DNA from 2 places in the Actinoplanes derwentensis genome. Region 2 is predicted to be linked to the other one. Evidence: predicted binding sites of a transcription regulator. Region 2 holds the regulator's gene; the other holds the start of a gene.
What was found. The regulator HspR, encoded in region 2, represses chaperone genes until heat shock. The targets are predictions, from matches to a motif close to TTGAGTNNNNNNNACTCAA.

Region 1: a site for HspR is predicted at 2,036-2,054, ahead of lon (endopeptidase La). Genes of this name have one in related genera too.

What each region holds. Positions count from the first base shown of each region.
Region 1 covers NZ_LT629758.1:3,201,738-3,208,417, forward strand. The annotation lists gene BLU81_RS14055 (ABC transporter permease) at 1-1,208, opposite strand, end outside; gene BLU81_RS14060 (ABC transporter ATP-binding protein) at 1,202-1,903, opposite strand; gene lon (endopeptidase La) at 2,129-4,375, shown strand; gene BLU81_RS14070 (SGNH/GDSL hydrolase family protein) at 4,432-5,451, opposite strand; gene BLU81_RS14075 (SGNH/GDSL hydrolase family protein) at 5,460-6,287, opposite strand; gene BLU81_RS14080 (peptide chain release factor 3) at 6,473-6,680, shown strand, end outside.
Region 2 covers NZ_LT629758.1:7,400,734-7,407,413, reverse strand. The annotation lists gene dnaK (molecular chaperone DnaK) at 1-163, shown strand, start outside; gene grpE (nucleotide exchange factor GrpE) at 160-786, shown strand; gene dnaJ (molecular chaperone DnaJ) at 859-2,055, shown strand; gene BLU81_RS32710 (heat shock protein transcriptional repressor HspR) at 2,076-2,516, shown strand; gene BLU81_RS32705 (hypothetical protein) at 2,590-3,036, opposite strand; gene BLU81_RS32700 (cation:proton antiporter) at 3,220-4,359, opposite strand; gene BLU81_RS32695 (cation:proton antiporter regulatory subunit) at 4,425-4,919, opposite strand; gene BLU81_RS32690 (sugar efflux transporter) at 4,930-6,156, opposite strand; gene clpB (ATP-dependent chaperone ClpB) at 6,243-6,680, shown strand, end outside.

The DNA of each region.
Region 1 (6,680 bases), 4.2 Mb from region 2:
CGGCGGGCCACCAGCCAGCCGCCGAGGCGGGCGCTGAGCATGCACAGCACCAGGGAGATGAGCAGCGGCCACAGCCCCACCTCCATCTCGAAGTCGGCGGGCATCGCGCCGGCGAGGATGAAGACACCGCGCATCAGGAACGCGAGGGCGATGCCGGGGATCGCGCCGACCAGCACCCCGGCCAGCGCCACCAGGGTCATCTCGGCGCCGATCATCCCGTGGATCTGTGCGGGTGTGGCACCGATGGCGCGCAGCAGGGCCAGTTCGCGGCGGCGCTGCTGCACCGACAGGGCGAGGGTGCTGGCCACCACGAACACCACGAACAGCACCATGGTGCCGCCGAACGACGCCGCCGTCTCGACGACCAGGCTGCGGGCGTCACCGACGTCCAGGAACTCGACGTCGCCGCGTTCCGCGCCGGTGTGCGGGACCAGGCCGGGTACCGCGGCCTTGATGCGCCCGGCCAGTTCCACCGGGTCGGCACCGGCGGCGGCGAGCACACCGATGGCGTCCACCCGGTCCGGGCGGCCGGACAGCGCGACGGCCTGCTCGTCGCTGAGGAACACCGCGGACTGCCGGTCCAGCCCACCGCCCGGCGCGGTGGCGATGCCGACCACGCGGTACGCCGCGGGCAGGGAACCGGCCACCAGCTGCACGGTCGCGTCGAGCGGCACGCCGGCACGCTCGGCGAGGCCCGCGTCGAGGACGACCTCGCCCGGTCCGGCCGGTGCCCGGCCCTCCCGCAGCGGGAACGGCCCGAGCACCGTGGCGGACCAGCCGTGCCCGAGCAGCGGGAAGCCGTCCGGGCCGGTCACCGTGTCACCGTCCGGGGTCACCATGCTGACCTCGACGTCGACGTCCGGGACGGCGGCCTGGACACCGGGCACGGCGGCGACCGCGGCCACCCGGTCGGCGGGCAGCGTGACCCGCTCGCTGTACCGGACCTCGGCGGACTCGTCCAGCCAGAAGGACTGTTCGGCGCTGAGGACGACGGCCGCGCCGGAGTAGCGCTCCGGCGTGACACCGGTGCCGAGCCCGGACAGCAGCAGGATCCCGCAAGCGGTGATGACCGCCGAACCGGCGGCGATCGCGACGAAGGAACCGGCGAAGCCGCCCCATCGTCCCTTGATCGTGCTCCATGCCAGGGTCAGGTCCTTGATCGACGGGATCACCAGGCGGACCAGCCGCCGCAGACGGCGGATCACCACTCGCCCAGGTGGGTCATCCGCGCCGCGACCTGCTCCGGGGTGGGTTTCGGCAGCTCACCGGCGAGGCGGCCGTCGGCCAGGAAGACCACCGAGTCGGCGAACGACGCGGCGACCGGGTCGTGGGTGACCATCAGCACCGTCTGTCCCATCGTGTCGACGATGTGCCTCAGCAGTTCCAGAACCTGCTTGCTGGACCGGGAGTCCAGCGCACCGGTCGGTTCGTCGGCGACCACCACGTCGGGGTGGGTGATCAGGGCCCGGGCGACGGCGACCCGCTGCTGCTGACCGCCGGACAACTCGCTGGGCCGCCGTTTGAGATGGTCACCGAGCCCGACCGCGGTGAGCACCTCATGCAGGAAGGCCCGGTCGGTCTTACGGTCGGCCAGGCGCAGCGGCAGCGTGACATTCTCCTCGACGGTCAGCGCGCTCAGCAGGTTGTAGGCCTGGAAGATGAAGCCGATCCGCTGGCGCCGGACCTCGGTGAGCTCGACCTCGGTGAGGCCGGAGAGCTCGATGTCGCCGAGTGAGACCGAGCCCGAGGTCGGCCGGTCCAGACCCGCCGCACAGTTGAGGAAGGTGCTCTTGCCGGAGCCGGACGGTCCCATCACCGCGGTGAAGGTGCCCCGCCGCAGTGCGATGCTGACACCGTCCAATGCGCGCACCGCACTGCCGTTCGGATCGTACACTTTGGACACTTCGGTCAACCGGATCGCGTGGGTCACGAACCATTGTCCATCGATGGGTGACTCGGTGTGACCCGCCCCACCACGGAGTGGCGTCTCTGTTCGCTGGCAGTGAACGCCGGAAGATCGGTGGAGGGTCCGTAGTTGAGCGAGGAGTACTCAACTTCCCGGAGGTAACCAGTGACCAGCAAGCGTCTCCCCGTGCTGTTCCTCGATGACATCGTCCTGCTTCCGGGCATGGTCGTTCCCGTCGTTCTCGACGAGGCCGCCCAGGCCGCCGTCGACGCGGCCCAGTCCGCGGCCGGCGGCGAGCTGCTGATCGCCCCGCGCCTGGAGGGCAGGTACGCCTCGTACGGCGTGGTGGCCGCCCTGGAGCAGGTCGGCAAGATCCGTGGCGGCTCCCCCGCGGCCGTCCTGCGCACCGGCACCCGCGCCCGCATCGGCAGCGGCGTGACCGGACCCGGCGCGGCGCTGTGGGTCGAGGCCGAGCCGGTGGAAACCCAGAAGACCACCGATCAGGTACGCGAACTCGCCGCCGAATACAAGCAACTGGTCGTGACGGTACTGCAGCGGCGTGAGGCGTGGCAGGTCATCGACTCGGTCAGCGCCATCGACGACCCCAGCGACCTGGCCGACACCGCCGGCTGGGCGCCCTACCTGTCCAGCGACCGCAAACGGGAGCTGCTGGAGACCCCGGACGTCGAGACCCGGCTGCGGCAGCTGATCGACTGGACCCGGGACTTCCTGGCCGAGTCCGAGGTCAACGAGACGATCGAGAAGGACGTCCGGGAGAACGTCGAGAAGCGCAACCGCGAGTACCTGCTGCGTGAGCAGTTGAAGGCGATCCGCAAGGAACTCGGCGAGGGCGAGGACGGCGGCACCGACGACTACCGCACCCGGGTCGAGGCCGCCGATCTGCCGGAGGCCGTCCGCGAGGCGGCGCTGCGGGAGGTCGGCAAACTGGAGCGGGCCGGTGACCAGAACCCGGAGGCCGGCTGGATCCGCACCTGGCTGGACACCGTCCTGGACCTGCCGTGGGGTGTGCGCACCACCGACAACACCGACCTGGTCGCGGCCCGCGCGGTGCTGGACGCCGACCACCACGGTCTGGACGAGGTGAAGGAACGCATCGTCGAGTACCTGGGTGTCCGGGCCCGCCGCGAGTCGCGGGGACTGGAGACGGTCGGCGGGCGCGGCTCCGGCGCGGTGGTGCTGCTGGCCGGCCCGCCCGGAGTCGGCAAGACCTCGCTCGGTGAGTCGGTCGCTCGTACGCTGGGCCGTGAGTTCGTCCGGGTCGCCCTCGGCGGAGTGCGCGACGAGGCGGAGATCCGGGGCCACCGGCGCACCTATGTGGGAGCGCTGCCCGGACGGATCGTCCGCGCGATCCGCGAGTCCGGTTCGATGAACCCGGTGGTGCTGCTCGACGAGGTGGACAAGGTCGGCAGCGACTACCGCGGCGACCCGGCGGCGGCCCTGCTGGAGGTCCTGGACCCGGCGCAGAACCACACGTTCCGCGACCACTACCTGGACATCGACCTGGACCTGTCGGACGTGCTGTTCATCGCGACCGCGAACGTCCTGGACACGATCCCGCAGGCGCTGTTCGACCGGATGGAACTGATAGCGATCGACGGTTACACCGAGAACGACAAGGTGGCCATCGCCCGGGACTTCCTGATCCCCCGGCAGCTGGAGCGGGCCGCGCTGACCACCGGCGAGGTGACCGTCACCGAAGAGGCGCTGCGGGAGATCGCCGCGAACTACACCCGAGAGGCGGGGGTACGGTCGTTCGAGCGCCTGTTGGCCAAGGCGTTCCGGAAGGTCTCGCTGCGGGAACTGCCGGCCACCGTCGACACCGTCGATCTCAAGGACCTGATCGGGCGGCCGAGGTTCACTCCCGAGTCCGGCGAACGTACCGCGGTCCCCGGCGTGGCGACCGGTCTCGCGGTGACCGGGATGGGTGGTGACGTGCTCTACATCGAGGCGTCGCTGCTGCCCGGCAACTCCGGTGGGCTGTCGGTCACCGGTCAGCTCGGCGACGTGATGAAGGAGTCGGCGCAGATCGCCCTCTCCTACGTGCGGGCCCACGCCGGCGAACTCGGCATCTCGCCGGAGCAGCTGGACCACCCGATCCACCTGCACGTGCCGGCCGGGGCGGTGCCCAAGGACGGCCCGTCGGCGGGCGTCACGATGACGACCGCGCTGGTGTCGCTGCTGCTGGGCCGCAACGTGCGGGCCGAGGTGGGGATGACCGGCGAGGTGTCGCTGACCGGCCGGGTGCTGCCGATCGGCGGGGTGAAGCAGAAGCTGCTGGCCGCTCAGCGGGCCGGCCTGACCGAGGTCTACCTGCCGGAACGCAACGAGCCCGACCTGGACGAGGTGCCCGCCGACGTATTGAAGGCGCTGACCGTGCACATCGTCTCCGACGTCCGGGAGATCCTGGAGACCGCCCTGGATCCGGTGTCCGCGCTGGCCACGGCCTGATCACACCGCCTGATCACGCAGCCGGGACACCCGCCGCCACGGGTGTCCCGGCTCGATCATGACGCCAGAGCGGCTGACACGAACGGCTGCAGCTTTCCGGCCAGGACCCGGTGACCGTAGTCGTTGGGGTGGGTGCCGTCGCCGCTCATGGTCGCGCCGTCCCACCAGCCGGTCGAGTCGACATAGGTGACCTTGGTGTCGCCGGCGGCCTGGCGGTCGAGTACGGACTGCCGGGTCTCGGCGGCCCAGGAACCCTTGAAGATCCGTAGCGCCAGGATGCGGGCGTTCGGGTTCTTCTCGCGGACGATGCGGAGCAGGTTCGTGTACCCCGTACGGAAATCGGCGCTGTTGACTCCATGGCCTGAGTCGTTGGTGCCGATGTTGACGACGACCACCGCCGGTTGGTAGCGGCCGAAGTTCCAGTCGGCGGCCCCGTCCTGGAAGCCGGTCTTGGTGTACCGGTTCTCCAGTCCGTAACAGCGGATGCCGCGGGTGCTCTGGGCGGCGGTCAGTTCGCGCAGGCAGGCGCCGCTGAGCGCGATCTGGGTGTGCGAGACGCCCAGGTTCTCGCCGATGATCCACGGGTAGGCGCTGAGTGCCATGTTGGTCGCGGTGTAACCGGCGGTGATCGAGTCGCCGACGAACTCGACGCCCTTGGCGGGTTTGGGCAGCTTGTAGGTGTTCGCGCCGGCGTCGAGGGTCAGCCCTTGGAACACAGCGTCACCGGTGTAGCTGCCTGCCACGATCCGGTAGGAGACGAGCAGAGAGTGCTGACCTACGGCCAGCCGTACGGGAGTGAGGTTAACCGTTCCGCTGACGTTGGTGGCCTTGGTGTACGCACCGCCGTCGATGCTGTACCAGAAGTCGATCGTGCCACGCTGTTTGAGCGCGACACTGGTCCCGGTGAACCCGACCCGCAGGTAGGCACCGGCCCACTGCGGGACGTAGGCGCCACTCCACCGTCCCTCGTACTCGATGTTGGTGTCGGTGGGTTCGCCCGCGGCCAGCGCGGGCGCCGGAACCGCCAGCACGCCCAGAGTGAGCAGCACCGCGGTCAGCATGGTCCGGAGTCGCATGACTGCTCCTAGAGGAGGTAGGCGGACAGGGCGATCTTCTGGGTGCGCAGCGCCGTGGCGACGAGCCGGGCGATCTGCTGGGCGCCGTACGCCTCGAAGTGGGTGTGGTCGGCGCAGAAGTACTGGCCGACGAGCCCGGCGTTGTAGTCGCCGTTGTTGGGGCAGAGCTTGACCGCGTTGTAGTGGTTGACGCTGAGTGTCTGCAGGTCGATCAGCGCCGAGCCGGTGGCGGAGGCAGCGGCCTGGGTCTGGGTGACGAAGCCCCGGTTCTTGACCGCGACACTGCCCGAGCAGGTGATCGCGGCGACCGCGGTGAGCAGCACCGGAGTCGCGCCCTTGGCCTTGGCGGTGTTCGCCATGTAGGTCATCAGCGACTGGTAGCGGGCGGTGCCGACGTGCCGGGGGCAGGTGGTGGAGCCGTCGTTGATGCCGAACTGGATGAACAGGTAGTCACCGGCCTTGATGCCGTTGAGCACCTGCTGCCACCGCGCCGAGTAGGCCGTCGAGCTGAGGACGCACTCGCCGTCCGCGCCGATGGTGGAGGTGACGTTGCCCTCGTACAGCCAGGTCTGGATGCTGCGGCCACCGATGGCCAGGTTGTTGACCGTGACGTCGCTGTTGAACAGCGGGTCGAACTGGGCGCCCCAGCCGACCGGGCAGGTGGTGCTGGGGTTGGCCATCGTCGAGTCGCCGGCGAGCCAGACGGTGGTGGCCGCCGCGGCCTCGGCGGCAGCCGCGGGTTTGACACCGCAGCCGGGCAGGGCGGCGACGGCCGGGGCGGCGAGCAGTAGGGGCACGGCCAGAGCGGTCGCGAGGAGCAGGCGAAGCATGCGCATGGGCCCTCCAGGGGGATTCACGGCCGCTTCGCTCCGGGCAAAGGGGGATGGAACGTTTCACGGCCGCCTGTTACCGCGAGATTAAGCATCGATGAACATCGAAGTCAAGGAGGCCTTCCGCGCCACCGGACGGCGACGACCGTAAGGTTGCAGGGTTGGCTGCGGTTTTGTAGAGAGTGGGATTCGTGAGTCAGAGCGTGCTGGCCTCGTCCGGAGGAGTCGGCCTCGAGGCGGCCCGGCGGCGGACGTTTGCGGTGATCTCGCACCCCGACGCCGGCAAGTCGACAATGACCGAGGCGCTGGCCCTGCACGCGCGGGTGATCGGCCAGGCCGGCGCGGTGCACGGCAAGGGCGACCGTAAGGGTGTGGTGTCCGACTGGATGGCCATGGAGC
Region 2 (6,680 bases):
GGTCTCTCAGGAGGCCGGTTCGCTGCTCTACTCGCAGGGTGAGGCCTCGCAGGCCGCCGCGGGTGGCGCTCCCGGCGGCACCACCGGCGCCGGCACCACCGGCCCGGCGGCCGGCGGCGACGACGTGGTCGACGCCGAGATCGTGGAGGACGACAAGAAGTGACTGCCAAGGACGACGAGATCGACGGTCAGGCGGCCGAGCGGGAAGTCATCCAGGGCGAGATCGACGAGCCGGCCGAGGAGACCACCGCCGACGAGCAGGAGCTGAAGGCGGCCAAACGGGCCGGTGCGCATCGCGCTCCGGACGAGACCGACGAGGCCGTACCGGCTGAGGAGCCCAAGCCCGGCGTCAGCGCCGAGTTGGAGACGTTGCGGGGCGAGCTCAACGAGCGGACCCACGACCTCCAGCGGGTGTCCGCGGAGTACGCCAACTACCGCAAGCGGGTCGACCGCGACCGGGGTGCGGCGGCCGAGCAGACGACCGGCAAGGTCCTCACCGACCTGCTCCCGGTCCTGGACGACATCGATCGGGCCCGTGAGCACGGTGACCTGGTCGGACCGTTCGCTTCGGTGGCTGAGCAGCTCACCGCGGTGACCGGCAAGCTGGGCCTGGTGGCGTTCGGCGAGAAGGGTGACCCCTTCGATCCGAACCGGCACGAGGCGGTCGCGCACCTGACGTCCGCGGACGTCACCGAGCCGACCTGCGTCGAGGTGATGCGCCGGGGCTACACGCTGGGCGAGCGGATGCTCCGCGCGGCGTTGGTCGCGGTCGCCGACCCGGAGTGAAATCAGTGATCGTGTCCCGCTCGCCGGTTCGCCGGCGGGCGGGACGTCGCCAAGTCGAGGAGGTGGACTGAGATGAGCTCGAAGGACTGGCTCGAGAAGGACTTCTACGCCCTGCTCGGTGTGAACAGGTCTGCCACCCCCGACGAGATCAAGAAGGCGTACCGGAAGCTCGCCCGCGATCTGCATCCCGACCGCAACCCGGACAACAAGGAAGCGGAAGAGAAGTTCAAGGCCGCTTCCGAGGCGTACGACGTGCTCGCCGACGACAAGAAGCGCAAAGAGTACGACGAGATGCGCTCCCTGTTCGGCTCCGGCGCGTTCCGGCGCGGGGCCCGGGGGCCCGGCGGCACCCAGTTCGACCCGTCGGACCTCTTCGGCGGGTTCTCCGGGGCGGCCGGAGCGGCGGGTGCCGACCGGAGGTTCGGCGGCAGCGGCTTCTCCGACATCTTCAGTTCGATCTTCTCCGGCGGCCAGGGCCAGCCCGGTGGTGGCCCGGCTCGTCGTGGGCCACAGCGTGGGCGTGACGTGGAGACCGAGGTGACTCTCGACTTCTCGCAGGCCGTGCAGGGCACCACCCTGCCGCTGACCCTGCGGACACCCGGTGCCTGTGACACCTGCCGGGGCAGCGGGGCCAAGCCGGGGACCACACCCCGGTCCTGCTCGAAATGCCACGGGACCGGCCTGATCTCCAGCAACCAGGGGTCGTTCAGCTTCTCCGAGCCGTGCCGGGACTGTCAGGGTTCGGGCAGCATCGTGGACGAGAAGTGCCCGGAGTGCCGTGGGTCCGGCGGGGTCACCAAGACCCGCACGATCAACGTCCGGTTCCCGGCGGGTGTCGCCGACGGGCAGCGGATCCGGCTCAGCGGCCGGGGCGAGCCGGGTGACCGCGGTGGTGCGGCCGGCGACCTGTACGTGCAGGTCAAAGTCCGTCCCGACGAACTGTTCGGGCGCAACGGCGACGATCTCACCCTGGTCGTTCCGATCACCATCGCCGAGGCTGTGCTCGGCACCGATCTGAAAGTGCCCACCCTGGACGGTCCGGTCACGCTGCGGGTGCCACCCGGCACGCCGAGCGGCCGGAAACTGCGGGCCCGGGGCAAGGGCGTGCTCCGTAAGGAAGGCCAGGCCGGCGACCTGATCGTCACGGTCGAGGTGCAGATCCCCAGCGGGGTCTCCGGCGAGGCCAAGGATGCTCTGGAGAACTTCGCCAAGCTCACCCCGCCGCCCGCGCGGGACCGGCTCGACGAGCGTCTGCGCCGAGCTGGTTAGACCCTCACGGGAGGTGGCACATGTATGAAGAGATCAGCATCTCGGTCGAGCAGGCCTCCGACGCGAAGGTTCTGATCATCTCGGTGGCCGCACGGCTCGCCGGGATGCATCCGCAGACCCTCCGGCAGTACGACCGGCTCGGGCTGGTTCAGCCCGGCCGGGCCGGCGGCGGCGGCCGGAGGTACAGCGAGCGTGACGTGGCGTTGCTCCGTGAGGTGCAGAAACTCAGCCAGGATGACGGTGTCAACCTGGCCGGGATCAAACGCATCATCGGCCTGGAGCAGTTGGTCGGCGATCTGCAGCAGCGGGTGGCCGAACTGGAACAAGAACTACAGGCGGCGTACGACCGGGCCGCCCGGATCGAGTCGATGAACCCGTACTCGGGTCGCGATCTGGTCCGTCAGGAGAACCATTCGACGGCTCTGGTCGTCTGGCGTCCCCGGCGACCCCCGGAACGATAGAGAATAACGGCGGCCCCTCTCTCGGAAGGGCCGCCGTTACTGCTTGTAGTGATCCTATGGTTACGTAAAGCAATCAGCGCCGGTTGAACAGGCCCAGTTTGCGTGGGTAACGCACCAGGCCGCCCTCCATCCAATCGTGATGCTCGAGGAGCTCCGGCCGGGTCATCAGAACCCGGCAGTTGTGCGCCCAGATCTGCATCGGTTCGTCGCCGACCTGTTCGGCACGCTCGACGAACTTCTTGAGCCGGCGCTTTCGCTGCCCACTCGCGTTCTGCCGCACCCCGTCCGCGGCATAGATGTACATGCAGTGCTGCGCGAACCGGCGGGCCGGGCACTGCCGGTCCATGGCCAGTTCGAACAAGGTCGGGCCGAGCACGTCGCCGGAGATCAGCAGATCCCAGTCTTTCGGCATGCTGTTCATCGGCACCGTGTCGGGGCTGTATGCCCAGGCCTGAAGCTCGTCAGGCCGTGGATCGACAGGATTACCGAAACCGAGGAATGTAGCTTCACGCACGCTCACGCCGCCGCCTCACTCACCGTTCGCGTCACGGCTGGCGTAACCCGCCGGCCATGGTGTCGAACGTCCCAATACTCAGAGTCGTCGCCGCGCAACGTTAGCGTGCGGGGTGCGGCGGCGGAAGTGTCAAGGCTTCACATTCAGATACTTGACAGTAACTTAGGGCGTTTTCGGCCGAGACACAGGTCACTCCAGGGCTGCTAGCGGTTTCTGCGCCGCTATGCGTTTCCGCAACAGTTTCTTGAACCAGGCATAGTCGGTCAAACGGGCCAGCAACGGACCGGTGACCACCGTGATCAGCACGTAGGCTGCGGCCAGCGGAGCCAGCCGGGCGTCCACTCCGTAGGCCACCGCGATGCCCGCGATGACCACGGAGAACTCGCCACGCGGCATCAGGGCCAGCCCGGTCCGCCACCGGCCGGGCAGCGCGATCCCCGCTCGGCGGGCCGCCAGATAGCCGGTCAGCACCTTGGTCGACATGGTCAGCACGGCCAGGGCGAGGGCCGGCAGGATGACCTTCGCCATGTCGGACGGGTTGGTGGAGAGTCCGAAGAAGACGAAGAACACCGCGGCGAAGAGGTCCCGCAGCGGGGACAGGATCTGCGTGGCGTGATGCGCCACCGGCCCGGAGATCGCGATGCCGACCAGGAACGCGCCGACCGCCTCGGAGACCTTCAGCTCACCGGCCACCCCGGCGATGAACAACGTCAGGCCCAGCACACTGAGCAGCAGCGCCTCGGGGTCCTTCACCGAGATGAACCGGCTGATCTCACCGCCGTACCGGATCGCCACGACCAGGACCGCGACCACCGTGACCACCGCGACGCTCAGCGTGCTGAGCCCACTGGCCAGCCCGAGCCCGGCCAGCACCGCGGTTACCAGCGGCAGGTAGAAGGCCATCGCCAGGTCCTCGATGACCAGCACCGACAGGATCACCGGAGTCTCCCGGTTACCGACCCGGCCCAGGTCGCCGAGCACCTTCGCGATCACCCCGGACGACGACACCCAGGTGATGCCGGCCAGCACCAGCGCGGCTTTCCAGTCCCAGCCGAGCAGCAGCGCGAACGCGGCCCCCGGCAAGGCGTTGAGCAGCATGTCGATGAGACCGGCCGGAGCCGCCGCCCGCAGGTTGCCGACCAGTTCGTCAGCGGAGTACTCCAGGCCCAGCATCACCAGGAGCAGGATCACGCCGATCTGGGCGCCGATCGCGATGAACTCCTCGCTGGCCGACAGCGGGATCAGGCCGCCCTGACCGAACGCCAGGCCGGCCAGCAGATAGAGCGGGATCGGCGACAGGCCGAAACGCCGGCCCAGGCGACCGAGCATGCCGAGGCCGAACAGGAGCGCGCCGATCTCGATGAGCAGGATCGTCGTGTGGTGTTGCACGGCACTCAGCCGTCGTCGCCGGCCAGGATGGCGGTGACGCCGTCCAGGCCCTGGCGGGTACCGACCGCCACCACCACGTCGTTCGCGTCGAACCGGAACTCCGGCCCAGGCGACGCGATCACCTCCCGCTCGCGGAGCACGGCCACGATGGAGGACGTGGTGCGGCTGCGTGCCTGGGTGTCGCCCAGAAGCCGGCCCACGAACGGGGAACCAGCGGGCAGCGCGATCTGCTCGGTCAGCAGCCCCGCCGCCTGCTGGCGCAGACCCGCGAGCTGTCCCAGCATCAGCGAGGCGCCGAGCACGTCGGCCAGGGCCTCCGCCTCGTCGTCGGTGAGCGGGATGGAGGCCAGACTGGAGTCCGGGTCGTCCACGTCGTAGAGCACCAGGTCACGGCGGCCGTTGCGATGGGACACCACCCCGACGGTCCGGCCTGACGAGGTCACCAGGTCATGGCGGACGCCGATACCCGGCAGAGGAGTTCGTTCCACCCGTACGCGCACGATCTCTACGTTAGCCCTCAGTCGGTCCTGTCACGTCGGCAACCGGACGAAGTGCTGGATTCGGCGCCGTCACCCGGGGCCGGGCCACGATCAACAGCAGCAGGCCGAGCACGCTGAGACCCAGGTTGATGGCGAAGGCGAGCCGGAAGCCGTACTCCTGGGCGAGCCCGAAGAGCGGGGCGGCCATCACCAGCCCGATCGGGAAGCAGTTGGTGAACAGCGTGGTGGCCCGGCCCGGCGAGCGCGGCATCATGTCCTGCACGTAGGAGATGCCGAGGCCGGACGTCGCGGCGATGAAGATCGCGTTGAGGATCTGGCCCACGGCCAGCACCCACACCGAGGACGCGGTGGCGGCGACCGAGTAGTAGGCCACCGAACAGACGGTGCCGGCCAGGATGATCGGGCGCAGCGGGATCCGGCTGGAGAGCATGCCGAAGCCGAGCATCAGCGGGATCTCCAGGAACGCGCACAACCCGAAGATCAGGCCGGCGTCGCGGATCGTGCCGTTCAGTTCGGTGCCGAGGTACAGCGGCAGGGCCTGGCCATTCAGGTTCATCGTGGTCTGGAGCAGGGCGAAGCCGGACAGGATCACCCAGAGGACCTGGGGCACCCGCTCCGCCTTCTCCGCGGTGGGCGTCTTCCGGGGCTCGGCCGGAGTGTCGAGCGCGGGCAGGAACCGGGCGATACCCAGGGCGGCGGCCAGGTAGAGGATCGCGGCCGCGCCGTAGACGTGGCGGAAGTCGCCGACGTCCAGCAGGAACGCCGCGAGCGACGGGCCACCCACCCAGGCGACCGAGAAGACGGTGCGCAGCGTGCTGATCCCCATGGCCGCCCGTTTCGGGTCGTCATGTTGCAGGACCTGCCGGGCGTACGCAAAAGATTGGGGGTAAAGCGCTCCGGCGGCGGCGGTGACAGTCGCGGTGACCGCGAGCAGGATCCAGTAGTCCCTGATGACGGCGGTCAGGCCGCTGGACGCGAAGCCGGCCAGCGCGGCGGCGATCAGCAGCGTGCGCCGGATCGGCCAGCGGTCGGAGATCCGGCCGATGTACGACGACACCGTGACACCGGAGAGCGCCGCGACGACCATGAAGACCGTGGTCTGGATCGGATCGGCGTGCACCGCGGTGCTGAGGAACAGCCCGAGGAACGGCCCGACCACCGCGGTCGCCACACCGGAGGTGAGAAAGACCAGGCTGAGAGGAAGAAGGCGACGGGACGAGGCGGAGAACACCTTCACGATGCGTACGTTACGGCGGCTCGACGCGACGCGGTAAAGTTGAGCGCGCTACGCTCAAGTCTGTCGGGTTGGCTGCAGGGGAGTCCATGAGTACCGAACGCTTGACCACCAAGAGCCGCGAAGTGATCACCTCCGCGGTCGCCGACGCCGGCCGCCGTGGGCACGCCACGGTCGAGCCCTGGCACATGCTTCAGTCGCTGCTCGACACCGGCGGCTCCACCGCCACCGCGCTGCTGCGCGCGGTCGGCGCCAACCCGGCCGACATCCGCCGCGCCGCGGTCCGCGCGATCGAGCAACTGCCCTCCGCACGCGGCGCCAGCACCGCCGAGCCGAGTCTGTCCCGCGAGTTCGTCAACGCGATCGGCTCGGCCGACCTCATCGCCAAGCCGCTCGGCGATGAGTATGTGTCGACCGAGCACCTCCTGGCCGGCCTGGCCCGGGTGGGCGGCGCGGTCTCGGCGGTGCTGACCGACGCCGGCGCCACCGAGGAGGCGCTGGTCGGCGCGTTCCCGCAGGTCCGCGGC